Regions from separate parts of the Acidovorax sp. GW458-11-26-14-TSB4 genome, predicted to be linked through region 1. Evidence: predicted binding sites of a transcription regulator. Region 1 holds the regulator's gene; the other holds the start of a gene.

Evidence for each region. Region 1 encodes FliA, which starts transcription of late flagellar genes. Its sites were predicted from a motif close to CTAAAGTTTNNNNNNNNNNNGCCGNTA; they were not measured.
Region 2: a site for FliA is predicted at 10,808-10,834, ahead of AC07X5_RS09265 (YjfB family protein). Genes of this name have one in related genera too.

What each region holds. Positions count from the first base shown of each region.
Region 1 covers NZ_JBWKYR010000007.1:242,996-257,252, forward strand. The annotation lists gene flgK (flagellar hook-associated protein FlgK) at 1-247, opposite strand, end outside; gene flgJ (flagellar assembly peptidoglycan hydrolase FlgJ) at 264-1,187, opposite strand; gene AC07X5_RS17115 (flagellar basal body P-ring protein FlgI) at 1,190-2,344, opposite strand; gene AC07X5_RS17120 (hypothetical protein) at 2,488-3,117, opposite strand; gene AC07X5_RS17125 (flagellar basal body L-ring protein FlgH) at 3,204-3,920, opposite strand; gene flgG (flagellar basal-body rod protein FlgG) at 3,965-4,747, opposite strand; gene flgF (flagellar basal-body rod protein FlgF) at 4,778-5,518, opposite strand; partial or broken gene flgE (flagellar hook protein FlgE) at 5,550-6,820, opposite strand; gene AC07X5_RS17145 (flagellar hook assembly protein FlgD) at 6,881-7,534, opposite strand; gene flgC (flagellar basal body rod protein FlgC) at 7,553-7,957, opposite strand; gene AC07X5_RS17155 (flagellar basal body rod protein FlgB) at 7,991-8,482, opposite strand; gene flgA (flagellar basal body P-ring formation chaperone FlgA) at 8,698-9,438, shown strand; gene flgM (flagellar biosynthesis anti-sigma factor FlgM) at 9,531-9,860, shown strand; gene AC07X5_RS17170 (hypothetical protein) at 9,912-10,298, shown strand; gene AC07X5_RS17175 (RNA polymerase sigma factor FliA) at 10,540-11,256, opposite strand; gene AC07X5_RS17180 (hypothetical protein) at 11,261-12,055, opposite strand; gene flhF (flagellar biosynthesis GTPase FlhF) at 12,048-13,580, opposite strand; gene flhA (flagellar biosynthesis protein FlhA) at 13,577-14,257, opposite strand, start outside.
Region 2 covers NZ_JBWKYR010000003.1:125,800-140,056, forward strand. The annotation lists gene AC07X5_RS09215 (methyl-accepting chemotaxis protein) at 1-1,531, opposite strand, end outside; gene AC07X5_RS09220 (BLUF domain-containing protein) at 1,937-2,356, opposite strand; partial or broken gene AC07X5_RS09225 (transposase) at 2,526-3,347, shown strand; gene AC07X5_RS09230 (hypothetical protein) at 3,487-4,104, opposite strand; gene AC07X5_RS09235 (PQQ-dependent sugar dehydrogenase) at 4,282-5,652, shown strand; gene AC07X5_RS09240 (hypothetical protein) at 5,669-6,328, opposite strand; gene AC07X5_RS09245 (phytanoyl-CoA dioxygenase family protein) at 6,561-7,601, opposite strand; gene AC07X5_RS09250 (tripartite tricarboxylate transporter substrate-binding protein) at 7,679-8,662, opposite strand; gene AC07X5_RS09255 (DJ-1/PfpI family protein) at 8,697-9,365, opposite strand; gene AC07X5_RS09260 (GlxA family transcriptional regulator) at 9,474-10,487, shown strand; gene AC07X5_RS09265 (YjfB family protein) at 10,578-10,781, opposite strand; gene AC07X5_RS09270 (dihydrolipoyl dehydrogenase) at 10,896-12,314, opposite strand; gene AC07X5_RS09275 (IMPACT family protein) at 12,401-12,991, opposite strand; gene AC07X5_RS09280 (hypothetical protein) at 13,232-13,450, shown strand; gene AC07X5_RS09285 (GNAT family N-acetyltransferase) at 13,455-14,000, opposite strand; gene AC07X5_RS09290 (bifunctional helix-turn-helix transcriptional regulator/GNAT family N-acetyltransferase) at 13,997-14,257, opposite strand, start outside.

The DNA of each region.
Region 1 (14,257 bases):
CGCTCTGCACCGAACCGGCCGCGGCCGACTGGCGCGTGAGCAGTTCGCTCTGGTTGCGCAGGATGGTCTGCACGTCCACGCCCTGGCCGATGTAGCCGCCGCCGGTGAACTGGCCCTGCACGGTCTGCAGCACCACGGTCTGGCGCGAATAGCCCGGCGTGTTGACGTTGGCAATGTTGTTGCCGGCAGTCTGCAGGGCCACCTGGTTGGCGAGCAGGGCGCGGGCACCGACGTTGAGCAGGCTCATGGTTTACCTCGTGTCCTCAGGCCTGCGCCCGCTGCTGCTGCGCACGCTGCACGCTGTTGATGGCGCCGCTGAGCTTGCGGGCGTACCCGGGGTCCGTGGCGTAGCCCGCCTTCTGCAGTGCGGAGGCATAGTCCATGGCCGAGCCGGACTGCGCCACGGACTCCGCCTTTTCATAGCGCGGGCTTTCCTTGATGAGGCGCGCGTAGTCGCGGAACGAATCCTCGTACGAGTCGTAGGCCCGGAACTTGGCCACCACCTTGCGCGGCGTGCCGTTGATGTACTCGGTGGTCGTGATCTCGGCGACCTTGCCGGTCCAGCCCTTGCCGGCCTTGATGCCGAACAGGTTGAAGGAGTTGCTGCCGTCGGCGTTCTTGATCTCGCTCTTGCCCCAGCCGGTCTCGTGGCCAGCCTGGCCGAGCATGAAGCTCGCGGGGATGCCGCTTTCCTGCGCCACCTTCTCGGCCGTGCCGCTCAGGTGCTGCACGAAGCCATCGCGGCCCTTGGGCGCCTGGCCCACGGCCTCGGCGGGGCTGGCGCTCACCTTGGCGGCGGCGGGACGCTGGACCTGCGACAGGCTCATCGTCGAAGGCACGGAGAAGGACGGGTCGGGCCCGCCCATCTGGCGCGAGAGCTGGCGTGCGATGGCTTCGGACAGCCCGCCGGGCTGGCCGGCCATCTGCACTGACAGCTGCTGGTCCAGCAGATCGGTGCCCAGGTCGCCCTGGGCGCCGTCCATCAGGCCGGACTTCATGGTGGCCTCGCGCATGCTCTTGATCATCTCGCGCATGAACAGCGATTCGAACTGCTTGGCGGCCTCTTTCGCGGCCTGGGGATTGTTGTTGCCGGCCTCGTACTTGAGCGCATTCAGCGACTTGACGTCGGCCGCCAGCGCGTTCGACGTACTGGTGCTTGCGGACGACGAGGGCAGCGTGAGGGCCATGGTCAGATCACTTCGAGCTCGGCGTTCAGGGCGCCGGCGGCCTTGATGGCCTGCAGGATGGCGAGCAGGTCACCGGGCGTGGCGCCCAGCGTGTTCAGCGCGCGCACCACGTCGGCCAGTTGCGGCGAGGGCGGCATCTGGATGATGTTGCCCGGCTCCTGGTTGATCTTGATGTCGCTTTGCTGCGTGACCACGGTCTGCCCCTGCGACAGCGGGTTGGGCTGGCTGATGACGGGGCGCGAGCTGATGGTGATGGACAGGTTGCCGTGCGCGATGGCGCAGGGGCCCAGGGTCACGGCCTGGTTGAGCACGATGGAGCCGGTGCGCGCATTGATCACCACCTTGGCGGCTGGGGCCGCCATTTCGAGCGGCAGCTCTTCCAGGTCGGCGATGAAGCCCACACGGGCGCCGGGGTCGCTGGGCGCGCGCACCTGCACCGTGCGGCCGTCCAGGGCCGTGGCGAGGTTGTTGCCCAGGCGGCTGTTGATGGCCTGGGCCACGCGGCGGGCGGTCTGGAAGTCCGAGGCATTGAGCCCCAGGCTGATGGTGTCGCCCTCGTTCAGGGGCGTGGGAACGGAACGTTCGACCTGGGCGCCCAGCGGGATGCGCCCGGCGGCCAAGTGGTTGATCTGCACCTTGCTGCCGCCAGCGGAGGCGCCGGCGCCGCCCACCACCAGGTTGCCCTGGGCCAGGGCGTAGATCTCGCCGTCGGCACCGCGCAGGGGCGTGACCATGAGCATGCCGCCCTTGAGCGACTTGGAGTTGCCCATGGAGGAGACGTTGACGTCGATCTGCTGGCCGGGCTGGGCGAAGGCGGGCAGCTGGGCCGTGACGATCACGGCGGCCACGTTCTTGAGCTGCAGCTGCGAGGCCGTGCCGGGCGGCAGGCTGATGCCCATCTGCTGCAGGTAGTTGGACATGGCCTGCGTGGTGTAGGGCATCTGGGTGGTCTGGTCGCCCGTGCCGTCCAGCCCCACGACCAGGCCGTAGCCGGTCAGCTGGTTGGTGCGAACGCCCTGCACCGCCGCGATTTCCTTGATGCGCAGCGCATGCGCCGGCCAGGCCGCACACGCCAGGGCCAGGGCGATGGCCGACAGCCACAGCGTGCGCAGGGGGGGTGCCAGGAAGGGGGAGGGCAAGGCTTTCATGGGCTTCATTGTGGGCTGTCGCCGCACAAGGGAATGCCCAAAAAGAGGCGAATTCACCCGCCTTTTGGGAGTGGGGCCTGGTTACATTTCCCACACCCGCCCGGCGCCCAGGCCGTGCCGGCGGCCCGGCAATGGTGCCCGGCCGCTGCGAATCATTCGCAGTAGTTGTTCGTGAAGCCCTTCCAGGGCTTGCGCAGCATGAAGGGCAGGGTGTCCCAGGCGCTCCAGGTGCGCGGATCGTCGAAATTGACCGTGGCCGCCGGCGCGATGATGGCCGTGACCATCCAGACGCCGGAATCCAGCCCCTGCAGGGTGAGGTTGCCGCCCAGGATCACCTCGGTCTGGGCGCCGCCCAGGTTGTCGGCCACGGCGGTGTAGGCGTCCGTCGTCTGGATGTTGCCCGGTGCCAGGTAGACCTTGAAGATGGCGCCGGTGGTGATCAGCGGCGAGCGCACCAGGGGAAAGACGAAGCTGTTGTCCCGGTGGAAGATCACGTACACGTTCTGCAGCGTGCCCGGGGTGGTCCCCACCGCCGCTTTGCCGGCGTCGTACTTGATGGTGAAGGCGAACTGGTCCAGCGCCGTGGCGTCGCAGGGCGAAAACTTGATGCCTGCGGGCAGGGTCTTGTTCTTGGAGGCGGCCTCGGAGGCGGAGCCCTTGGGCGCCACCAGGCTCAGCGCCACGGAGTAGGCGTAGGTGGTGGGCTGCGCCTGGGCAACGGGCGAAAATGCAGCGGCCAGGGCCGTGAGGCCGCATGCCAGGGAGCTGCGAAAAAAGGACATCGTGAACCTCGGGTCTGAATGCACAAGGGCGCTGCGCTGGCTGCACGGCCTGCATCCGATCCGCAGGCGCCTGGTCACATTTTGTATCAGAACGGTGTCACGGTGTTGAAGAAGCGGCCCAGCCAGCCGGTCACCTGGGCTTCGCCCTGGGCGCCGCGGCCACGCGATTCCACGCGCACGTTGGCGACCTGGGTGGAGGCCACGATGGAGCCGGGCTGCAGGGCGCGGGGGTCCACGGTGCCCGAGAAGCGCAGCACATCCACATTCTGGTTCACCCCGATCTGCTTTTCACCGGCCACGATCAGGTGGCCGTTGGGCAGCACGTCGATGACGGTCGCGGTGATCGAGCCCTGGAAGGTGTTGGCGCTTTCGGTGCCGCCCTTGCCCTCGAAGGCATTTTCCGAATTCGCGCCCACGCCCAGCTTGTCGGTGAACTTCTGGCCGGTGAATGGCAGTGCGGTCACCCCGCTGCTGACCTTGGAGGTGCGGTCCACGGTGGACGAGGACTTCTGGCTCGCCGTCACGTTTTCCACGATCTGGATGGTGACGTTGTCGCCCACCAGGCGTGCACGCCGGTCTTCGAAGGACGGGCGGTAGCTGGCGGTGTGGAACAGGCCGCCGGTGACCGGTGGCGGGGTGCGCGGTGCGACAGCGGCCAGGGGCGGCGGCGTGGTGGGCAGGATGTCCACGGGCGGCGGCGGGGACATGCTGGCGCAGCCGGTGCTGAGCACGGCGGCAGCCAGGCTGGGCCAAGCAAGGAGGCGCGCGCGGGCGCCCTGGAAGGCGTGGAGGATCGTGGTCATGGGAAGAATCCTGGCAAGAATGGGGCTTGTGGCCTGTCTGCTGCTTACATCTGGCTGAGCTTGGCCAGCATCTGGTCCGAGGTCTGGATGGCCTTGGAATTCATTTCGTAGGCGCGCTGGGTCTGGATCATGGTCACCAGCTCCTGCACCACGTTCACGTTCGAGGTTTCGAGGTAGCCCTGCAGGATGGTGCCCAGGCCGTTGGTGCCGGGCGTGCCCTGCTGGGGCTGGCCCGAGGCGGCGGTTTCCACGAACAGGTTCTGGCCGCGCGGCTCCAGGCCGCCCGGGTTCACGAAGGTGGACATGGCGATGTTGCCCAGCGGCTGCGGCGCGGTGTTGCCCGGCACGGTGGCCGTGACGGCGCCCTCGGCGCTGATGGAGATGCTGGTGGCGTTGGCCGGCACGGTGATGCCGTTGGCGATGGGCAGGCCGCTGGAGGTGACCAGGCGGCCCTGCGAGTCGAGCTGGAAGGAGCCGTCGCGGGTGTAGCCGATGGTGCCGTCGGGCTGCGTGACCTCGAAGAAGCCATTGCCCTTGATGGCCACGTCCAGGTTGTTGTTGGACTGCTGCATGCTGCCCTGCATGAAGTTGCGCGCCGTGGCCACGGTGCGCACGCCTAGGCCCAGGTGCAGGCCGGTGGGCAGCTGGCTTTGCTCGGTGGTCTGGGCGCCCACTTGGCGCAGGTTCTGGTAGATCAGGTCTTCGAACACCGCGTTGGCACGCTTGTAGCCGGTGGTGGACACGTTGGCCAGGTTGTGCGAGATGACGTCCAGCTGGGTCTGCTGGGCTTCCATGCCGGTCTTGGCGATCCAGAGGGAGTTGATCATGGCGATTTCCTAGAGGGGGCTGGTGGCGGTTCAGCCGTTGATGCTCAGCAACTGGCTGGCGGCTTTGTCGTCGGCTTCTGCGGTCTGCAGCATCTTGATCTGCTGCTCGAACTGGCGCGAGGCGGCGATCATGCCGACCATGGTTTCCACGGCGTTCACGTTGGAGCCTTCGATGGCCCCCGAGAGCAGGCGGGCATTGGGGTCGTTGGGGATCTGTTCGCCCGATGTGGCGCGGAACAGCCCGTCGTCGCCGCGCTTGAGCGGGTCTTCGGCGGTGGGTGTGGCCAGCTTCAGGCGGCCGATGGCGGCGGGCGGCTGGCCCGCGGTCTTGGCGGTGAGGGTGCCGTCGGAGCCGAGCGAGACCTCGGAGTTCGGCGGCACATCGATGGGGCCGCCGCCGTCCGACAGCACGGTCAGCCCGGTGTTCGTGAGCAGGGCGCCGGTGGGCGAGACTTCAAAACCGCCGTTGCGGGTGTAGGCCTCCAGGCCATCGAGGCCCTGCACGGCAAACCAGGCGTTGCCGACGGCCATGGCATCGAGGGCGCGGCCCGTGCGCTGCACCGGGCCCGGCTTGTCCACGTAGCCCGAGGTGGCCTCCAGCGCAAACACGCGCGTGGTGGAGCCATCGCCCTGCAGCGGGACGGAGCGGAAGGTGGACATCTCCGCACGAAAGCCGTTGGTGGACGCATTGGCCAGGTTGTTGGCCAGCACCGACTGCCGGTGGGCAGCGGCGTTGGCCCCTGTCATGGAGGTGTAGATGATGCGGTCCATGGCGGCTTCCGGTCAGGGGGTCAGGGGCGTGTCAGCGCAGGTTCACCAGGGTGGACATCACCTGGTCTTGCGTCTTGATGGTCTGCGCATTGGCCTGGTAGGTGCGCTGCGCGGTCATCATGTTCACGAGTTCGGCCGTGAGGTCGACGTTGGAGTCCTCCAGCGCGCCCGAGCGCAGGGCACCGAAGTTGCCGTCGGTGGCCGTGCCCATCACGGGCTGGCCCGATTCGAAGGTGGCCACCCAGTTGTTGCCGCCCACCGAGGCCAGGCCCTGGGTGTTGCGGAAGCTCGACAGCGCGATCTGCCCTTCGGCGCGGGTGACGCCGTTGGAGTAGCGCGTCATGATCATGCCGTTGTTCTCGACGTTGATGCCCGTGAGGTCGCCTGCGGTATAGCCGTCCTGCGAGAGGTCGGACACGGAGAACTTGCGGCCGAACTGCGTCACGTTGTCCAGGTTCACCTCGACGTCGTAGGCGGGCAGGTTGTTCGGGTTGGGCGGCGTGGGGTTCACGTTCAGCGTCAGCGCAAAGCCGGTGGCCGGCGGCGTGGCGGCCGGGCCGGTGATCACGCCGTTGTTGTCGAAGGTGATCTGGCCGATGGCCGTGGCGACCACGGGCGGCACGGCCGTGGGATCGTCCAGGGCGTCGTACACATCCCAGGTGTTGTCGGTGGCGGTCTTCTGGAAGTACAGGTTGACCGGCTTGGCCACGCCCTGGCTGTCGAACACGTTGATCGAGGTGCCGTAGGTGGCGCGTGGCGTGGCGGGCACGGGCGGGGTGGCGGCCGGGTCGCCGGCGGCATCGGTGGCGCGCTGAAGGCGGCGTCGATCCGGGTGGTCTGCTTGGCGGGGATCGGCTCCGAGGTCGGGAACACCATGGGAATCGGGTCGGTGCCGGTGCGCAGGCCGGTGGTGGGGTCGATGGGGTAGCCCATGACCTTGGCGTTGTCATTGGTCACCATGTTGCCCACCTTGTCCAGCTTGAAGTTGCCGGCGCGGGTGTAGGCGGACGAACCGTCGGGCAGCTGCAGCGTGAAGAAGCCGTTGCCGTTGATGGCCACGTCCAGGCTGTTGCCGGTGATGGTCAGGTTGCCCTGTGTGAACTGCTGGGCCACGGCGGCCGTCTCCACGCCGATGCCGGCGTTGGAGCCGCCGGCCGAGCCGATGGCATTGGCCACCATTTCGGCGAATTCCGCACGCGACGCCTTGAAGCCCACGGTGTTGGAGTTGGCGATGTTGTGGCCGATGACGTCCAGGTTCTTGCTGGCGGCGTTCAGGCCGGAGAGGCCTTGCTGGAAACCCATGGTGTTCTCCTTGAGAGGGCGTGTGCGGGGAATCGGGGGAGGGGCAGCCGAGGTCCGTCGTCAGACGATGGACTTGATCTGGCTGTAGTTGATGTTCTTGCCGTTGGCCAGCGTGAGCACGAGCTGGCCATCGGTGGCGCCCGCCCCGGTGACCTTGGACTGGGTGAGTGCCGTGTATTCGAGCGTGGTGGCACCGTTGACCGCCTTGACGCGGAACTGCAGGCCTTCCTTGCTGCCCTTGTAGCCGCTAGCGTCCCAGTCGAAGTTGTGGCGGCCCATCTCCTTGGGGCCCAGGTCCACGGTGTCGACCACCTGGCCGCCAGGCGTCACGATTTCCACCTCCACCTTGGTGGCGGGATAGGCGATCTCGAAGCCGGCCTTGCCCACGTTGTCCACAACGGTCATGCCCGAACCCTCGGTCATCACATTGCGTCCGACCAGGGTCGTGCCCTGCATGACCTGCAGCGAGTTGAACTGGGCGGCCATGCTCTGCATGGTGGTGTTGAGCTGCTGGATGCCGGTGACGGTGTTGATCTGCGCGATCTGCGAGGTCATCTGGGCGTTGTCCAGCGGGTTCATCGGGTCCTGGTTGTTGAGCTGCGCGACGAGCAGCTTGAGGAACCGGTCCTGGGAGGCGGCGGGGTCGTTGGCCGCCGTCGCCTTGGCATTGGCGGTGTCGGCGGTCGTGGCGGCATTGGTGGCGCTGAGGATCATGGTGAGGGTCTCCCGGGGTTACTGGCCCATCTGCAGGGTCTTGAGCAGAAGTGACTTGGCCGTGTTCATCACCTCGACGTTGTTCTGGTACGAGCGCGACGCTGAAATCATGTTCACCATCTCCTCCACGGCATTGACGTTGGAATGGGTCACGTAGCCCTGTTCGTCGGCGGAGGGGTGGCTGGGGTCGTGGATCTTGCGGCCGGGCACATTGCTCTCGGTGATGGCGCTCACGCGCACGCCGTCCGAGCCTTCCTGGCCCATGTTGGTGGTGCGAAACACCACCTGGCGGGCCTTGTAGGCATTGCCGTCGGGGCCGGCCACCGCATCGACGTTGGCCAGGTTGCTGGCCACGACGTTCAGGCGCTGGGACTGCGCGCTGATGGCGCTGCCCGAGACGTTGAAGATGGAGAACATGGACATGGTGGTGTGCCTTTGGAAATACGGGGCGGCTCGTTACTGGCCCTGGATGGCGCTGAGCATGGTCTTGGCGTTGCCGTTGATGAAGCGCAGCGTGGCTTCGTAGCGCACGGCGTTGTCCACGAAGGCGGCGCGTTCGCGGTCCAGGTCGACCGAGTTGTTGTCCAGGGCGGGCTGGGTCTGCAGGGAGTAGGCCAGCTTGCCCTTGTTCCCCAGCTCGGCCGAGGAGCCCTCGTCGGCGGTGGAGGCGGTGAGGTGCCGTGGATCGGTGCCGATGGTGACGGTGGGCCGCTGGGTGGTGTAGCCGGAGTTGCCCAGCGTGGTGGTGGACAGGCTGGCGGGCGATTCGGTGTACGAGGAGCGCTCGCCGGTGGCGTTGCTCAGCGCGTCGGAGAATTTGAAGTCGCGTGCGACGTAGCCGGGGGTGTCGGCGTTGGCGATATTGCTGGCGATGGCGCGCTGGCGCTCGGCACGCAGTATCAGTGCGTTGCCGTGGAAGTCCAGCCGGTTGGTCATCTTGTCAAGCATGTCTGCCTCACGTCCAGGTTGCGAAACGCCAGTGAAAAACGGTTTTCTGGCGTGGCTCGATTATGAAAACCGCCTGGATTTTCTAAAGCGCGAAGAGCCCGCGTTTGCGGTCGCAGTTCGGGGCATCAACGGCCGCCCGAAGGCCTACAGTGAGGGTCGAGAATTGGCCTGTGCAGCGCGCTGCAGGGCCGCACCGGTCTACCAGGAGACGCCCCATGGCACCCGCATTCCGCACCTTTTCCACCGCCGGCCGCGCCGCACTGGCCGCCCTTGCCGGCACCTTGCTGGCCGGCATGGCACAGGCGCAGGCCGTGGCCGACCCGGCTGCGGACCTGCCCGCCCTGACCCAGCGCTGGCTGGACGACGCGATCGCGCGCAACCAGCCCGCAGGCCTGCCGCTGCGCATGGAGGTGAGCATCGGTGCGCTGGACACCCGGCTGCGCCTGGCGCCCTGTGCCCGGGTCGAGCCCTACCTGCCGGCGGGGTCGCGCCTGTGGGGCCGCACCCGGCTGGGCCTGCGCTGTGTGGAAGGGCAAAGCGCCTGGAACGTGTTCCTGCCCGTCACCGTCAAGGCCTGGGGGCCGGCCTGGGTGCTCACGGGCAACGTCGCCTCCGGCGCGGTGCTGGCCGCCAGCGACGCCGCCGAAGCCGAGGTGGACTGGGCGGCCGATGCCGCCCCCATCGTGGCCAATCCCGACCAATGGGTCGGCCAGATCGCCTCGCGCCCGCTGGTGGCAGGCCAGGCCCTGCGCCAGCCCATGGTTCGGGCACCGAGCATCTTCAAGGCCGGGGCGCAGGTGCGGGTGGTGGCGCAAGGGCCCGGTTTTGCGGTAACCTCGGCGGGGCAGGCACTCACCGCGGGTGCTGCAGGCCAGACTGTGCGAGTCCGCATGGACAATGGCCGTACAATCTCTGGTATTGTGGGTGAAAATGGAACGGTCGACGTTACCCTTTGATTCATCCCGCCTGCATAAATAGCTAAAGTCCAGCGCCAAGAGGTCGAAAACATTGCTACGAGCTCCGTGTCATCGGAGCGCTGGAGAAGGCGATGAAGATAGGTCAACAACCGGAACTTCCGGGCGCACTGGCGCAGACGGGGCAGGCCAAGCAGGCCAAGGCCCCCGCTGCGGCCCCGGTGGCACCCGAAGGAGTGGCGCAAGGCACGAAGGCTGCCTCGGCCCCTGGCGTGCCTGTGACGGTTTCCACTGCGGCCCGGGCCCTGGACCAGACCACCCGTGCAGCAAGCGATTTCGATACAAAGAAGGTGGCTGCCGTGCGTGCAGCCATCGAAAAAGGTACTTTCTCGGTCAGCGCCGGCGCGATTGCCGACAAGCTGCTGGCCAATGCGCAAGAGATCTTTTCCCGCTCGCGCGGCTAGCGTGACTTCCTTCTTCCAGGCGTCACTGGCCCGCATCCACCAAGACCTGCCGTGACCACCCCTCTGGAAGATGCCTTGCAGACCGTAGAGCAGCACATCGAAGCGGTGTCTGCCGCCCTGCTCAAGGCCGATGCCCCCACCCTCGAACAAGCAAGCACCGGGCTGCGCGACGCCGCAGCCCGTTTTACGTATGCGCTGGACCTCTCCCGCCAGCAGGTGAGCAGCATCACCCCCGCCCTGAAGGCCCGCATGGACGCCATCGCCGCCACCCTGGTGGTGCACCGCGAAAGCCTGGCGCGCCTGGCCGCCATCACCGACCGCCAGACCGCCGTGCTCGTCCCCTCCCAGGACAGCTCCGCCAACGCCACTTACGGCAACGGCCTGGGCGGCAAACAAAAAGCCGCTGGCATCGCCAAGATCTACCGCTCTGCCGGTTGATTTGATCCGCGCGCCACGGCGCCGCAATGCGGCTTTGTATGGCCACAATTCTCGGTTTGTATTAGTACATAAGCGCAGTGCGCGCAAGCGCGCGAGCAGCAGGCCGTGGATAGCGCGCTGCCCAAGCCAGGGCAGCCGTGCAAGGGCCGCCCCGCCGCACTGGCTGCGTCCCCCTTCCCGAATTACGCAGTAATTCGAGAGAAGGGATGAAGGCGCGAAGGCGCCTCAGGGGGATGCACTCTCAATGACTTCGCATCTTCGCCCGCAAGCGGGCAATGGACTGGCTGTGCAGCTGGCACACGCGCGATTCGGTGACGCCCAGCACGGCGGCGATCTCCTTGAGATTCATGTCGTGCTCGTAGTACATGCCCATGATGTGCTGTTCGCGCTCGGGCAGCGATTCGATGGCCGTGACCAGGGCCGAGCGCAGGCGGTGGTCGCGCAGCATCTCGAGCGGATTCGCCGCCTCGTCGCCCACATGGCGGTCGAGGAAGCCATCGTCCTCCTCGTTGCCGTGGGTCATGTCCTCCAGGTACACGAGCTGGGTGCCGCGCACCTTGCCCAGCAGGTTCTGGTACTCGGCCAGGGGCATGCCCATCTCGGTGGCGATCTCCGATTCGAGTGGGCTGCGGCCCAGGCGCTGCTCCAGCCGGTTGACGGCCTGCTCGATGTCCTTCTGGCTCTTGCGCGAGCTGCGCGACATCCAGTCGCCCTCGCGCAGCTCATCGAGCATGGCGCCGCGGATGCGCTGGGTGGCGAAGGTCTCGAACTGCACGCCCTGGGCGGCTTCGTAGCGCGAGAGGGCCTCCGCCAGGCCCATCATGCCGACCTGGATCAGGTCGTCCAGCTCCACATTGGGGGGCAGCTTGGCGATCATGTGGTGCGCGATCCGCCGTACCAGGGGCACGTGCTGGCGAATCATCGCATCACGGTCGAGCTGGCCTTTGGCGGTGTACATCAGATCAGTGGCTCCGGACGGGATGTGCGGGCGTGGATGGGTAGCTGCTGGATGCCGCAGCTGCCATCACCGACCCATTGATGGTGCCCGCGTTTTCCAGCAGTTGCAAGGCCAGGCGCTGCAGGTCCTGCGGGTTCTGGGTGGAGACCGCCGTAGTGTGCACCTGCCCACCCAGGTGGCGCTCGGCACAGTCCTGCAATGTCTGCAACGCGACAAGGGTTTTGCGGCGTTCCCGTACGCCAGATCCGCGCACCAGGGCCGCCACTGTACAGGACAGTCCGGTGTACTGCGCCATCTGTTTCAGGCTTTTGTAGGTGGTGAGCACTCCGGCGGAGCCGCCCTCCATCACCATCAGCGGGGTGGTGCGGGTATGGGTGAGCAATTGGCCCAGCAGGGGGGCAGGCGCATGCAGCACCAGGATGCTGTAGGCGCGGAAGTAGGGCTGGATGTCCTGCAGCGGCGAGACATGGGCGGGGTGGTCGCAGCGGGTGAGCTGCCACAGTCCCCGGGCGGCGGGAATCACCGCCAGCGAGGATGCTCTGGCGTCCCCCTCCAGGCCGTCGTGCCAGGGCGCCCGGCGCAGCAGGTGGTACAGGCCGGGCGAATCTTCACTTTCGTAGCCCGTGGCATCGAGCACCACGACCGGGTAGCCCATGCGCTGCAGGCTGGCGCAGACCTGCCACAGGGTTTCCAGGCCGCTGCCGGCCTGCTCCTGGCTGGCCACGGCCAGCACGCGCAGTTCGGTCTGTGGCGTGAAGCTGTGCAGGCTCGCGGCCTGGTGGAATCCGGTATCAAGCATCGACCAACCCCCTGTCGGTTACCAATTCGGGTGAATGCGAAAAGAAGAAATTCAGGTCGCTGGCCTTGGGGTCGAACGGCGACTTGACCGGGGCGCGCATGGAGGTGCCGATGAGCTGGTGGGCGTCGGCCGCTTCCCAGTCCTCGGGCACGCGCTGGCCGTTGGTCACGCCGCGCAGCACCATCTGGTGGCGGATCAGTGCATCGATGGAGGGGCCGAGCTTCACAGCCTCGTCCACCTTGGACAGGATGGCCTGCTGCGAGCCGTTGGTCTTGAACGAGGTCAGCACGTCGTCCAGCGTATCGCCATGGCAGCCGGCATTGAGCACCAGCAGGCGGTTGACGTGGGGCAGGTCGAGCACGTCGAGCATGTCGCGCTTGCGCGGATCGCGCGGGGCCACGCCCGTGGTGTCGATCAGCACCATCTTCTTGCCGCTGAGCAGGCCCAGCAGGTCCTGCAGCGCGGCGCGGTCGTGCGCCAGGTGGGCCACGATGCCCAGCATGCGGCCATAGGTGCGCAGTTGCTCGTGGGCGCCCACGCGGTAGGTGTCCAGCGTGATCAGGCCCACGCTGCCGGGGCCGTGGATGCGGGCGCACAGGGCCGCCAGCTTGGCCGTGGTGGTGGTCTTGCCGACGCCGGTGGAGCCCACCATGGCGAAGATGCCACCCTGTTCGTACAGGGGCAGGGCGCCGGCATCGGTCTTGAGGTTGCGCTCCAGCACGTCCATGAGCCAGCGCACGGCTTCGCCGGCCGACAGGTCCTCGGGCAGGCGTTCGAGCACGGCGCGTGCCAGGGCGGGCGAGTAGCCGGCCCGGATCATCTTGAGCATCAGGTTCGACTGGATCGGGTTCTGGCGCGCCTGGCCCAGCCAGGCCAGCGTGTTGAAGCGGTCCTCGATGAGATCCTTCATCGATTGCAGCTCGCTCATCAGGTTCTGCTGGTTGTTCACCTGCGCATTCGAGAGCGAAGGGGCCTCGTGGCGCTGTTGTTGTTGCTGCTTGCGCGGCGCGGGCTCGGGCAGGTCCATGGGGATGGAGCGCAGCGGGTTGTGGCGCGCCACCTGGGCGGCGGGGCGCTCGCGCGCCAGTTCCTCGGCGCGGTCGCGGCTGCGCTGCATCATGGGCACGGGATCCGAGGGGCCGGCAATGGCCTCGTGGCGGCGGCGCAGCATGCGCTCGCGCACATAGTCCTGGAAGGACAGGGTGCTCATGGCCAGTTGCTCGGTGTCTTCCTCGACCGGGTTGCGGTTCATGGCGGCCGGCTGGGGCGCGCGGGGCTGCGGCGACTGCTGCTGTTGCTGCTGGCGCTGGCTGGCCTGCACCAGGGGCGAGGGTGCGCTGTGCGCCGGCTGCCTGGCGGCCGCGGCACTGTCCAGCGACGAGAGCGTGTCCTCGGCCGTGGCCATCACTTCCACGCCGTTGGCGGTGGGGCGGTTGGACAGGATCAGTGTGCCATCGCCAAAGGCCATGCGTGCTTTGGCCAGTGCTTCACGGGACGTGGCGGCGTGAAAGCGTTTGATGTTCATGATGCACCTTTGAGGATGGGCCCGATACGGATCGTGTGGGTCTCGGGAATTTCACTGTGGGCAAGGACCTGCAGGCGGGGCGCGACGCGGCGCACCAGGCGGGAGATCGCATTGCGGATCTGGTCGGGCACCAGCAGGCAGGCCGGCAGGCCCATTTCTTCCTGGCGCAGGGCCACTTCGGCGGCCTTCTGGGTCAGGATGTCGGCCACGCCGGGGTCCAGCGCCGGGGCTGCGGTATTGCCCAGGGCCTGCACCAGCAGGCGCTCCAGGCCGGGCTCGATGGCGATGACGTTGAGCTCGCGCGTCGGGCCGTAGATCTGCTGCACGATGGCGGGCGACAGGGCGATGCGCACGCGGCGTGCCAGCTCCACGGGGTCGGAGATGCCGCCGGCATGCTCGGCCAGGGTCTCGATGATGGTGCGGATATCGCGGATGTGCACAGACTCTTCCAGCAGCAGCTGGAGGACTTTCTGGAACGTGGCGATGGAGACCATTTTCGGGACGACTTCTTCGATGAGCTTGGGGGCCAGTTTTGCGACGTGTTCCACCAGTTGCTGGGTTTCCGTGCGGCTCAGCAACTTGGCTGCCTGCACTTGCATCAAGTGTGACAAATGCGTGGCCATCACGGTTTCCGAATCAACGACCGTAAAGCCGGCCATTTGCGCCGCTTCCTTCTG
Region 2 (14,257 bases), on a different contig from region 1:
CCAGGCGCCGGGCTTGCTGACGCAGATTCTCTGCGGCCGTGGTGCTCTCGCCTACCAGAGCACCGTTTTGCTGTGTCATCTGGTCCAACTGAGTAACTGCCAGGTTCACCTGCGAGATGCCGTCGCTTTGCTCTGCGGCAGCGGTGCTGATCTCGCCAATGATCCCGTTGACGCGCTGAACGCCCTGGACAATTTCGTCCATGGTCGCGCCTGCATTGGCCACCAGTTGGGTGCCTGAATCCACCTTCTCGACGCTGCTCTGGATCAGCGACTTGATCTCCTTGGCTGCAGCGGCACTGCGCTGGGCCAGACTGCGTACCTCAGATGCCACCACGGCGAAGCCGCGCCCCTGCTCTCCCGCCCGGGCGGCTTCGACCGCCGCGTTGAGTGCCAGGATGTTGGTCTGGAACGCGATGCCATCGATCACCCCAATGATGTCGGCGATCTTCTTGCTGCTCTGGTGGATGTCCTGCATCGTGCTGACTACCTGCTGCATGACCTCGCCGCCCTTGGTGGCGGTGCCGGCCGCCGTCGTGGCCAACTGGTTGGCCTGGCGGGCCGAGTCGGCGCTCTGGCGCACGGTGGCTGTGAGTTCTTCCATGCTGGCAGCCGTTTCTTCGAGGCTGCTGGCAGCCTGCTCAGTGCGGTTGCCCAGATTTCGATTTCCGCTGCCGATATGGTCGCTGGTGACGCGCAGTTCCTGGATGTTGTCGCGCACTGCCGACACCAGTTCATGAAACCGCTGCTGCATGTCCCGCACCGCCACCATCACGCTGCTGGTGTCGCCAGGCCTGACCTGCACGGGCACCGTGAGGTTGCCTTGCTCAATGGCCTGCACGACGGACCGCACCTCGCTGGGCTCGGCCCCCAGCTCGAGGCCGATGCTTCGCGAAACCGTCACGGTGGCCGCCACGCTGATCAGCACGGCCAGGAAGGTGATGGACAGCATCACGCCTGTGAACTGGCTGGCATCCTGGTTGGCGGTGTTGCTGTTCTTGATGATGCGGGCTTCCTCGTAATCGATCAGCTTGTTGGCGGCTGCCAGCCATTGTTCGTACTGCGGCTTTGCTTCAGTCCAAAGCAAGGCCTCTGCGCCGGCGCGGTCACCCGACTGCATTAATGCCACGACTTTGACAGTGGTGGCCACAGTGCGTGCCTCTATGTCCTTTAGTGCCTGCACCATAGGTTCAACCTCAGGAGGAACCAGGCTGGCAGCTTTGAGTACCGCATCCAGCTGGGCGGCCGACTTTGCATAAAAATCGGCCAGCCTCGCGATGGACTCAATCTCTTTTTTCCGCGCTTCCTCGCTGGGAGCGAGCACCACGTCGCGCACGGCGATGGAGCGGTCATGGGCCGAGCCCCGAAAGTTGATGGCCACCCGCTGGATCGCCGCGTTCTGTGTAGCGTTGGCCGTCAATGCGCTATCGATGCCTCGCGCGATGACCACGCTGTAGATCGACATGCCCAGCAAGGCCAAGATCACCAGGCCAAAGCCGGCCATGAGACGGTGACTGATTTTCCACGTATGCATTGAAGAGTGCCTTAGAGGGGGACGGTGACGACGATGGAAAAACCGGCTTGTCGACAACGCGTCCGCCGTCGCATAGGTGTTTACATTTAATAACGAATATACCATCAGGTCATAAAATAACTGATTAGTAAAATCTATTTGCCCAATAGTAACGGTATGGGCGTGCGGCGGCAGCAATCCCCTTGTTTGGAGGGTGGTTCCTGGAAGGCTGGGGATCAGGGTCGTTGCGTTGGAAGCGATGGCTTAACGTCAGGGCTCGTTCCAAAGGCGCAGATCTTCCCTAGCGCATAGCCCACCCATAAACCGCCGCGGGGCGCAGAAGTTGACTATTCAGCCGCAGTGGCTCAGCCAATGAGGGGGACAAGCTCCTCGGCGAGTCTTTGGTCCCTCTGTGCGTCAATACGGCTACTCGAGCCAGCGCACGTTCTGCAGGATCTCTTCGAAAAAGCTGCGCAAGCTTGCCGTGCCCATGGTGTACGGGTCGAAATCCGCCGTGCCGGAGTATTTGAGGAACAACTGCCGGTTGGTTTCAAGTGATGCAATCAGCCCCATGGACCAGCCCGTGAAGCGGCGGTGCGGGATTTCGTTCATGTCCAAGACCGCCGTGTCGCGGTGGCGGTCATCCTTGAGCAGTCGGTGGTACAGCGCATTCACCGCAGTACGGTCGCCTTCGAGCAGTTGCAGAAATATGCCGTTGTTCAGGCACAGCGCACCCGTGATGCCTGCGCGGGTGTTGTTGCGCTGCGATGCACTCAGGATGTCCTTGACATCTGCAGGCCCCAGAACGCGCGAGCATCGGCTCGCGTAGATCAGTTGTATCAACATGTTTGCCTCCGTTGTGGCGGAGTTTGGCAGGCTTGAGCGCTGTGCGTTTACCGTAACCCAATACCCCGCAAATCCGCTGGCGACTTGGTAGTGTCATGGTCCAAAGAAATAGGACACCTCGATAGGGGCCCATAGACCCCAGAGGAGATGACGAAACAAGAAAGACAAAAGAGAGCGCCGAGTCTTTGACGCGGCATTCAAGCTGCAAGTGGTCAAGATGATCCGAGAGCAGGACCTGAGCGTAGGCCGGGTCTGCAAGGATCTGGACCTGGTGGACAGCGCGGCGCGCCGCCGGCTTGCGCAGTACGACGAAGAGGCGGCCGGGCGTCCAGGCATTGGCAAGCCACTGACGGCCGAGCAGCAGCGCATAGGCAATTGAAATCTCAAGTCAGGCAACTGCAGTCGGACAATGAGCTGCTAAAAAAGCGTCGGCCTTCTTCGCCCGGGAAATGAAATGATTCAGGACCTGGTGAGTGCACAAGCACAGGCGCAGAAGGCCTCGGTAAGCCAATGGTGCAGGGTTATTGGCATCAGCCGCTCTGGCTGGTGCGCAGCTGAAGTTGCAAGGGTGGGCTGTTGGGCGCCACATAGCACGCCAGTTGATGCGCACCAACGGTCTGCGAGAGCGCTGGCGGCGCAAGTTCCCGCACACCACCGACAGCCGCCATGGCTTTGCGGTCGCAGACAACATACTGGCGCGCCAGTTCAAGCCGGCCAGACCCAACCAGGCATGGGTGAGCGACATCATCTATGTGCGCACGCGCAGTGGCTGGCTCTATCTGGCCGTGCTGTGCTGGATCTGTTGGAGCGGTGCTTGCTGAATCTGAAGGTAGAGCGGGTCTGGCAGCGCGATTATGCAAACCATGCCGAGGACAAGGCTCACATCGCGGACTACATCCTGGGCTTTTACAACCCCGTCAGGCTGCACTCCACACTGGGATACCAGTCACCCAGCAACTACGAGTTGCGAATGGCACTGGCAGCTCACTGAAGCCGAACTTCCCCTATCGGATAGTCCGAAAAGATCTGACGACGACACCAAAAAACCGTGAAAAATTCCACGGAAACGACAGGCGTCATATCTGGACACCTTGTCGGTGGATTTCCGTCTTTTCAGCGCACCGAAGTGGCTACTCCACCTGCGCCGTCTCCACATAGATCAGTTCGCACGAGTTGGCGCCCGAATCCGAGCGGGTGAGCGAGCTGGTCCAGCGCCAGCCGCCGGGGTGCGTGACCTCCACCAGCTGGCCGGTGATGCGCACGAAACTGCCCTTGCGCGCCTTTTTGAGCGCCCTCTCGACGGCCGGGTTGGCCGGGATCAGGTGCATGTTGGCCGAGGATTCGATGATCTCCTGCAGCGGAATCGGCGGCTGGTTGGACCAGGAATAGCGGTACCAGCGCCCGCCCTGGGTGATGTTGAGCGGCTCGTACACAGCCGGCTCGGCCATGCGCCGCCAGCCCAGGGCCAGGTCCACGGGGGAAAGGTCGGCCTCGCGGCCGAAGGAGTATTCCTCGCGCCCGAGCACCCGGGCGCGGATGGCGAATTGCGCCAGCGGCCTGACCTGGTAGCCCTGCAGTGCGAAAGCGGGCGCGCTGGTAGCGGTCTGCTGCGGCACCTCGGCAAAGGCCTGCTGCGTGGCCGATTGGCCTTGCAGCTTCTTGTCCACGCGGCCCACGCGCAGCTTTTCGACCGCGAAAAAGCCGATGAACAGGATGATCGCCAACAGGACGACGGTCTTGAGTCTCATGGTGGTGTGCTTGCCGTGCCTGTGCAGGGCCTGGGGGGTAGCGCAAATGTAACGCGGGCCGCGCATTTTGCGCGATTGGCTGACAGGGCACGCAGGCCCACGCCTCCACACTGCCCGGTGCAGGTCCGTGCGGCCTTGCCGCCGTGCCATCCATCCCTCTGACCAAAGGCCCATGCCATGCCACTTTCCTTTCCTTCGACATCGCTGCGTTGGCAGGTGCTTCTGGCCGGCCCCGTGCTGGCGGCCAGCCTGGCCGCCTGCGGCGACACCGCCATCCTTTCGCCCGAGCAGGGCATGGGCAAGTCGCCCACCTTGCCGGTGCCCAACCCATCGCTGATCCCCACGCTCAAGATCGCGCCTGCCAAGGGCTGGCCCGAGGGCGCCATGCCCACTGCCGCCGTGCCGGGCCTGTCGGTCACGCCGCTGGCCACCGGGCTCGACCACCCGCGCTGGGTGATGGTGCTGCCGGGCGGCGACGTGCTGGTGGCCGAGAGCCAGGCGCCACCCAAGGGCGAGGGTGCGCCATCGGGCGGAGTGTTCGGCGCCATCCGCGGCTGGGTCATGAAGACGGTGATGGGCAAGGCCGGTTCCGGCAAGCGCCCCTCGGCCAACCGCATCACCTTGCTGCGCGATGCCGACGGCGACGGCAAGGCCGAGACGAAGAGCGTGTTCCTGCAGAACCTGAACTCCCCCTTCGGCATGGCCTTGGTCGGCAAGGACCTCTACGTGGCCAACGCCGATGCGGTGCTGCGCTTTGCCTACGAGCCCGGGCAGACCAGCATCACCACGCCGGGCACCAAGGTGCTGGACCTGCCCGGCGGCCCCATCAACCACCACTGGACCAAGAACCTCATCGCCAGCCCCGACGGCAGCAAGCTCTACGTGACCGTGGGCTCCAACAGCAATGTGGGCGAGAACGGCATGGCGGCCGAAGAGGGCCGTGCCGCCATCTGGGAGGTGGACCGCGCCAGCGGCAGCCACCGCATCTTTGCCAGCGGCCTGCGCAACCCCAATGGCCTGGGCTGGGCGCCTGGTACGGGCGCGCTGTGGACGGTGGTCAATGAGCGCGACGAGATCGGCAGCGACCTGGTGCCCGACTACCTGACGTCGGTGAAGGATGGCGCCTTCTACGGCTGGCCCTACAGCTACTACGGCCAGCATGTGGACCAGCGGGTGCAGCCGCCCCGGCCGGACCTGGTGGCCAAGGCCCTGGCACCCGACTATGCGCTGGGCTCGCACGTGGCCCCCCTGGGCCTGGCCTTTGCACAGGCGCCGGCGCTGGCGCCCCAACTGGCCAGCGGCGCCTTTGTGGGCGAGCACGGCTCCTGGAACAGGAAGCCGCTCAGCGGCTACAAGGTGGTGTTCGTGCCGTTCGCTGATGGTCAGCCCTCGGGCCTGCCGATCGACGTGCTCACGGGGTTTCTGAGCCCTGAAGGCAACGCCTACGGGCGGCCGGTGGGTGTGGCCATGGATGCGCGTGGCGGGCTGCTGGTGGCCGACGATGTGGGCAATGCCATCTGGCGCGTGGCTGCGGCAGCGCCCAGGTAGCGCTGCGCCGCCATGGTCAGCGCATGCCGATCGCGTGCAGCGCTTTCTGGAGCGTGAACTGGAACACGGCGTGCTGGTAGGGGTCTTCTATGAGGACTGTGTGGGTCGCCCGGCCATCGCTCAGCGTGAAACCGTTGGTGTAGCCGCTGATGTTCACCAGGGTGTCGAGTGCCAGGGCAAAGGATTTGTGGTCGCCGGCGAAGATCACGCGCTCGTCGGTCACCACCAGCTCACCGGTCGCGACGATGAGGGCTTCATTCACTGCGATGCTGGTGGCGTTGCTGCGGTGGTGGGTGACGACGCCAAACAGCGCTGGACGGCTGGTGCCCGCGGTCTCGGTCTCATAACCCACGGTATGGACCTCCCTGAGGTGTGCCTGGACCGCCGCATAGGCCACTTCTCCGGGCCGCACCAAGGCCTGCCGCGGGACCATGGGGGCCAGGGGTTGTTCCTGCAGCCGCGCAAGTGCCTGCTGCTCGCTGGCCTGGCGCTTGCGGATGCCACGCGCGCTCACCACCAGAAAGAAACCCAGGGCGCCCGCGATGCCCCCGGCGACGGCGCCGCCGATCACGGACCCGAGCGGCGTGGCGCCCGACGGGGGCTCGCCCTGCAGCCAGAGCCGCAACGAATTGACGGGCACCAGCGCGAGCATCACCACGATGGCCCACGAAAACATTCGCCCCTTGCTCATTGATTTGCTTCTCCCTCGGATCTCTCCACCATGGCTTCCAAGTCTACCGATTACCCGCGCATCGAGCTTTCCGTGCACGCCTGGATGCCCCATGGCCCCGGCGGCTGCGCACCTGGCATTGCCAGGGTGAGGGTCGGTTCACCGTGTCGGGCAAGGCCGTCAGCCGCCGCTCGATGTTCGCGCCGCACATGCTGTAGCCGGCTGAGCGGCCAGATGGTCACACCCAGTCGCCATGGGCCGGCACCTCGGCCGGGAACATGTTGATGTACTGCACCAGCCGCGGCTGCGTGGCACGGTTCGGACTCGGGCCGTGGGGCAGGGCCTGGTGCCAGATCACCAGGTCGCCCGCAGCCGCACCGATGGGGCGGGCGCCCAGGGCCTGGAAATCCTGGCGCCGCGGGTCGGCGCCTGGCGGCAGGCTGGCCAGCCAGGGCCCGATCCGGCGGTGGAAGCCGGGTACGACCGTCAGGCCGCCTTGCTCGGGCAGGGTGTCGCTGAGGTAGAGGATGCCCTGCGTGCAGAACGGAATCGGCTGCACCAGGCTCACGTCCCAGTGCAGGCCCTGGGCGCTGTAGGCGTGGCCCGGGCGCTCGGGCGGATTGAAGCCGCAGCGGTCCGTGCTGCGCCACAGGTCGGCGGTGCCCCACAGCTGGGCAAATGCCTTGTGGATGCGCGGGGAGCGGCGGTTCTTCTCGAAGGCCGGGTGCTGGAACAGCTGCACCATGACATTGCGCGGGGCGTTCGGGTACCAGGAGTCCGCATCATCCGGAGTGGCTCCCACGGCATCCCACACCACCTGCGCCGCGGCCGCGCTGTCGCTGGCAGGCACGGCCTGCCGCAGGACCACATAGCCATGCTCGTCCCAGTGGGCCAAATCGGCCGCGTCCAGCACGGGTGCCATGGCATCGATGCGGGCATGCAAATCCAGCTGCGCGGCAGGTTGCGCGCCGCCATCGACCAGGGCCTGGATGCGCGCCACGGTGGCGGCGTCGGGGGCTCCTGCCGTGCGCGCGATCCAATCCTCGAAACCGGCGAAGTCCGGCGCTTCGCGCAGCACGTACTGCAGGCTCTGCTCCAGCCCCACGCCCATGGCGGCCAGAACAAGCTGGGTGCGGTGGGCTTCCCGCGGGCCGATGCCGGGCTGTCCCTGGCGCGCAGCCATCCAGCTGGACCAGCAGCGCTTGAGGTAGGGCACTTGCAGGGCGCCACGTTCGTGGGGGGCGCAAATAAGATCGGCAGAATGCAGGGCGGTGGACATGCGGGTCTTGCGGGCAGGTGATGGCGTAGCTCTCTTTGTATCATCTGCCGTGTCCCCGTCGCATGCCGCCTGGGCTGCTACTGGGGCACGAAGCCGCTTTGCGCGACCAGCGCTGCCAGCGCCTTCGACACCTGACCCAGCCGCTGGGCCTGCTCTGCGGGCGTGCCGGTGGCCGGCGTCATGGCACTGGCCTGAAGTTTGGCCACCACTTCGGGCATGGCCACTGCTTGGTTCACTGCTGTGTTGTAGCGGGCCACCGCCGCATCGCTCAAGCCGGCAGGGGCGTACAGCCCCAGGAAGTCGCTGGTCGCATCCAGGCTCGCAAGGCCCGCCTGCGCGAACGAGGGTACGCCCGGCAGCAGGGGTGTGGCGCGGCTGACCGCCAGGATGCGCAGCTTGCCTGCCTTCTGGTGCTGCAGGAAGTCCGAGATGCCCGACACCCCCGCCGAAATCTGCCCTGCCAGCAGGTCGGTCACCATGGGGGTGGCGCCGCGATAGGCCACGGGCACGATGTCGGCCTTGAGGTGGCGGGCCACCTCGGCGGCAATGAATTCCGGTGCGGACGCTGGCGCCGGCACGCCGATGCTCGCGTCGCCGCGGCGCGCGGTGAACCACGCACCCAGTTCCGCCAGGGTGGTGGCCCCGGTCTTGGGATGCACGGCCAGCGCCAGTTCGAAGTTGGCCACGGCGCCGACGGGGCGGAAATCGGTGGCGGGCACAAAGCCGGGCGCCTTCATGGTCAGCGGCACCATGGCCACGGTGTGGGTGTTGCTCAGAAAGAGCACCGAGCCATCGGCCGGGGCCGCCTTGAGTGCCTGGGCCGCGATCTGGCCACCGGCGCCCGGCTTGTTGTCCACCAGCACAGGCTGGCCCAACTGGGTGGCGAGCTTTTCGGCCACGATGCGGGCGGCCGTGTCGGCCGGGCCGCCCGGCGGGTAACCCACGAGGATGCGGATGGGGCCGTTGTAGGCCTGCGCGGCGGCCGCGAGCGGAAACGCCAGCAGCAACGCAGCCTGCAGGCAGTGGCGGCGGGTCAGGGCGGGGGTGTGGAGGTGGGGCATGGCGCTTTCTCTCTGGCAAGGGGCTGGATCGGATTCAGGCGGTCTGGCGCGCGCTGAGCAGAGCGCGGCGCCGGTCCACGATGGGCTGCAGGCGTGCCCGGGCCGCCTGCACCAGGGGCGCGGGTGCCTTGTGCGGCGCGCCGGTGTCAAAGGGCGGCTGGGGGTCGTACTCGGCAAACAGCTGGACGCCCTGGGCCACCTCGGCGCTGCTGGCCAGCGCAATCGCCTGCAGCGCACAGTCGATGCCCGAGGTCATGCCCGCGCCCGTGATGCGGTTGCGGTCCACCACCACGCGCTCGTCCACCGGCGTGGCCCCCACCAGGGACAACAGTTCGTGCGAGCCCCAGTGGCAGGTGGCGCGGTAGCCCTGCAGCAGGCCGGCCGCGCCCAGCACCAGCGGGCCGGTGCAGATGCCCATGATCCATTGGGCGCCCTGGGCCTGCCGGGCCAGGAAGGCCAGGGTTTCTTCGTCGCTCAGCAAGGCCTCGATGCCCGGGCCGCCGGGCACGACCAGCATGTCGAGCTGGCCGCAGCTGTCGAACGATGCCGTGGGGCGGAACTCCCAGCCCAGCTCCGTGCGGAGGGTGTCGGTGTGCTTCCACACCAGGTGCAGCTGCGCGCCCGGTATGCGCACCAGCAGGTCAGCGGGGGCGACGTAGTCGATGGCGGTGATGTCCGGAAATACCAGCATGCCGATGTTCATGGGGAGGGCCTTTCGTTGCGGTGGATGTTTCGATGGCTCCACTGTAGGATTCGCCTGTCTGTCCGTCAGGACAGAAGCACCACGATTTCTGCCAACCTCGGTCCGCCCATGCCACCCACCGCCCACCAGGTCTGGTTCCTGGTTTTCGACCAATTCCAGCTGCTGGACGTGAGCGGGCCGCTGCAGGTCTTCGCCACGGCCAATGACGAACTGCGGCTGGCCGGCCGCGCGCCGGTCTACGAGACCGGGGTCTACGGCCTGTCGGGCGGTGCCGTGCGCAGCTCGAGCGGGGTGGACCTGGTGGCACGCGCGCTGCCGCAGCGCCTGGCGCGCAAGGTACAGACGGTGGTGGTGCCGGGTGGCCCGGGGGTGTTCAGGCCCGCTGCCGCGGACCGGGAGGCGCAGGACACCCCGGTGGCGGCCACCCTGGCGCAATGGCTGCGCCGTGCCTCACCGCGCATCGAGCGGCTGGCATCGGTGTGCACGGGCGCCTTCGTGCTGGCGCACACCGGCCTGCTCGACGGCGCCGGTGCGGTCACGCACTGGGCGGCGTGCGAGCACCTGTCGGCGCGGTTCCCGGCCATTGATGTGCAGCCCGATGCCATCTACTTCCGCCATGGGCGGGTATGGACCTCGGCCGGGGTCACGGCCGGCATCGACATGGCCCTGGGCATGGTCGAAGCCGACCTGGGCCGCGACATCGTGATGGCCGTGGCCAAGAAGCTGGTGATGTTCTACAAGCGCCCCGGCGGGCAGTCGCAGTTCAGCAGCGCGCTGCTGGAGCAGACCGCAGACGACGAGCGCATCACCCGCCTGCATGCCTGGATTGCCGAGCACCTGCGCTCGGACCTGAGCGTGGCGCGCATGGCCGACCAGTTGGGCATGACCCTGCGCACCTTTGCGCGCTTTTACGCCAGCCACACGGGCACCACGCCCGCCCATGCCGTGGAGCGCATCCGCCTGGAGAAGGCCTGCCGCCTGATCGAGGCACACCGGCACAGCAACAAGGCCATCGCCGTGCAGTGCGGATTCAATTCCGAAGAGGTGATGCGGCGCATGTTCATGCGCCACCTGAACGTTTCGCCCAAGGGCTACCGTGAGCGGTTTGCGCCAGAGGATTGATGGGTTGACCTGGCGGGACCAAAAAAATGCCGCCTCTAGGGGCGGCTTGTGAGGGGCTTACCTTGGAGAAATGGGGGGGGCGGTATGCCTTCAGGCAAACGTGTTGACCTGGGTGCCCAGCGTGCCCGAGGTGGCCAGGGGTGGCTGGGGCAGGGCTTGGATCAGTGTGGCGGCTGAATTGGCCTGGATGTCCAGCGCCTTCTTGAGGACGCGGATGTTGAGGGCATCGGAAGTCTCGCGGCTGGCCAGGGCCGTGGCGGTGTTGACGATGCTGTTGCTGAGGGCGACATCCATAGGGGTTCTCCGGTACTTCTCTCGCTTATCGGCATTCTGCGCCCTAAATGAAGGATGTTTGTCAATTGTTACATCCTGCCGTGGCTGAAACGCACTCCGGACGCCCTGGACGCTTCACTCCAGGGCCGCCACGCCGATGGGTTGGCAGGCCGCGAGGTCCGATTCGCTGATTTCCGGCAGGTGCCGGGCCGCGTTGCGCAGGGCGCTGCGCAGGCCTTCCTCCAGCACCGGGTGGTAGATCGGCATGCCCAGCAGCTGGTGCACCGTGAGCTTTTGCTGGATGGCCAGGGCCAGCAGGTGGGCCAGGTGCTCGCCATCCGGCGCACACATCTCGGCACCCAGCAGGCGCGCATTGCCTTTGTCCGCATAGACGCACAGGCGGCCGTGGTTGCGCAGGGCGGCGCGGGCGCGGCCATGCCGTTCGAAGTCCACCGCACCGACCACGGTGTGGGCCGGATCGAGCTGGTCGAAAGGCGTGCCCACCACCGCGATATTGGGGTCCGAGAACACGATGGACAAGCGCGTGCGGCGCACGAAGCGCGTGGGCTCTGCGGCCAGCGCATTCATGCCCGCGATGTGGCCCTCGTCCGCACCTTCGTGCAGCAACGGCGCATGGCCATTGGCATCGCCCGCCAGGAACACGCGCAGCTTGCCGATCTGCTGGGTCTGCGGATCCACCTTGGGCATGCCACGCTTGTCCAGGGGCTCGCCCAGGGTTTCCAGGCCCAGGTGCTCGATGTTGGGTGTGCGGCCCATGGCGGCGATCACCTGGTCCACCACCACGCGGTTGGCGCCGCTGCTGACCTCGATTCCGCCGGGTACCTCGCGCAACTCGGCCTTGGCGTGGGTGTGCAGCACCATCTCTTTCTTGAGCAGGGCGCCCAGTTCGGCATTCAGGGTGGGGTCGCTCAGCCCGCCCAGGGCGTGGCCGGTGGTGAAGGCTGCCACTTCCAGGCCCAGGCGCGCCAGGGCCTGCGACAGCTCGACACCGATGGCGCCCATGCCGATCACGGCCACGCGCGGGCCCAGGGTTTCCTGCTCGAACAGGGTGTCGGTGGTCAGGATGCGGTCGCCAAAGGCCAGCCATTCCTCGGGCACCACGGGACGCGAGCCCGTGGCCAGGATGATGCTGTCGGCCTGGTAGCGCACGCCGCCCACGTCCACGGTGTTCGCATCCAGCAGCACGGCCCGGCCCGAGAGGCTGGCGCCGCCCAGGTCGTCGGTGGCCTTCAGGGCACCGGCCACGAAGTCATCGCGCAATGCACGCACGCGCTTGAGCACCGCAGGAATGTCGGCCCGGAGATCGCTGCCGCCCCGGATCCCGAACTCCTCGAAAGCCAGCCGCCGGTGGAAAGCATTGGCCGCCTCGATCAGCGCCTTGGACGGCATGCAGCCCACGCGGGCACAGGTGGTGCCCCAGGGGCCGTCGTTGACGATCAGGTAGCGCTCGGTGCGCTTGCGCACCTCGCGCAAGGCGGCCAGGCCGGCCGTGCCAGCGCCGATGATGATGGTGTCTAACGGCGGTTGGCCCATGGATCTCGTCTCCCGAAGTGGCAAGGAAACGCCAGTGTGCAGGGCGCGGGGCCGAAGCCTTGTAGGCGCTTGTCCATTGTTCTGGCTCAGTCGGAGTCCAGCCACTCCACGCGCCCCTGGCCCTGGTCGTTGATGCGTTGCACGAATCCCTCGGCCTGCGCCTGGGGCAGTCGCACCTGCAGGGTGACCAGCGTGCCGTGCTGCACATCCAGCAGGTCAGCGCCTGCCGCTTCCACTTCTCGCCGCAGCAGGCCCTCCAGCGCGTAGGGCACCATGCACTGCAGCGTGGCCATGCGCTGCAGCGTCACCTTGGGTGCGCTGAGCAAGGCCTGGGCGATGGCGTCGGTATAGGCCCGCACCAGCCCGCCCGCGCCCAGCTTCACGCCGCCGAAGTAGCGCACCACCGTGGCCAGCACGCCTTCCAGGTCCTGGTGGCGCAGCACGTCCAGCATGGGGCGGCCGGCCGTGCCGCTGGGCTCGCCATCGTCCACCGCAGCCGACTGGCCACCCGCCAACAGCGCCCAGCAGACATGGGCTGCACCCGGGTGCTGCTTCCACAGCGCGTCCACCGCGGCCTGGGCGCTGGCCCGGTCGGCCATGGGCTGCACGCAGCCGATGAAGCGGCTTTTCTTGATGAGGAGCTCGCTGTGGGCGGGGGTGGCGAGCGTCTGTGGCATGGGGTGCAGAGCTTATCAGCGTTGAACAAGGGCAAAGATGTTGCGCAAACGCACCACTGTCGGCCCTGGTGGGCGGCAGTTATGTGACGCCTGTCACAGCCGCGCGCCCGCCGGTCGGCCATGGCCGTGTAAGTGTGCGTTCTGTCACAAGCGCGGATGCGGTCCGTTCCTACACTTGAACCCATAGCCGATAACTATTCTCGGTCAACAACAACGAATCAACGCACCCAAGGAACCGCCATGTTCGCCCTGCCACTGACTGCATCCCTTCCCAGCACGCTGGCCAGCCACCTGTTCGGCCGCTTTTCTGCACCGTCGGTGCCTTCGCCCATGTCCGTTGTGGCCATGCAGGCGTCGGGCGGTGCCGCCAGCGCGCGCCTTGCGCAGGTGGCCGAGGATTTCGAGGACGAGGAAGAGTTCGACCTGGCCCAGCGCGTACGCGAAGTGGGCGAGTGGTAAAAAATTATCGGGCCAAGGGCGCCAGAGGCTGCTGGTCGACCGCACGCGCCATGAGCACGCTGGTGTAGTTGGTGAGCGGCCTCCAGTCGCATTCGCCGACCACTTGGTAGCCCCAGCTTTCGTACATTGCAATCAACGCATGGGCCGGTTCGGCCGTGTCCAGTGCCAGGGTGGCGGCCCCGGCACGGCGCGCCCGGGCCAGCAGTTCCCCATGCAGCAGTTTCCCCAGCCCCATGCCCTTGAACCGGGGCGCCACGCAGAACTGCGTGATGGACCATACCGAGCTGTCACGGTACAGCGCCACCTTGGATTCCGGCTGCGGGGCGCGCAAGGTCGCTGTCGCGGCATAGTCCCCATCGATCTCCACCACCAGCGCCTGGCCCGATGCCAGGCGTTTTGCCGTGTCCTCCACCGTCTGGTGGGTGGCCCAATAGCGCAGGCCTTTGGCAGCGTGCGGGGCATAGGCGGAGTGGATCAGCGCGGTCAGGCGCGCAAGATCGTCATGCGCCGCCAGCGGGCGGATGGTGGGTGTGAAAGAGGAAGGGGTCACAACTTGAGTGACCAGGTTTCTCCCACCAATTGTTGCCCGAAGTCTTCGTACGGCTCCGATTTGTCCAACACAAATCCCCGCTTGGCATAGATCGAGCGTGCGGTAATGAGACAGCTGTTGGTCCAGAGCACCATTTTTTTGTAACCTTTGGCACGCGCAAAGGCGATGCACTCGTCCGTGAGCCGCGCCCCCAGGCCCATGCCGCGGGCCTTGGGTGAGAGGATCAGCATGCGCAGCTTGGCCGTGGTGGCCGACTT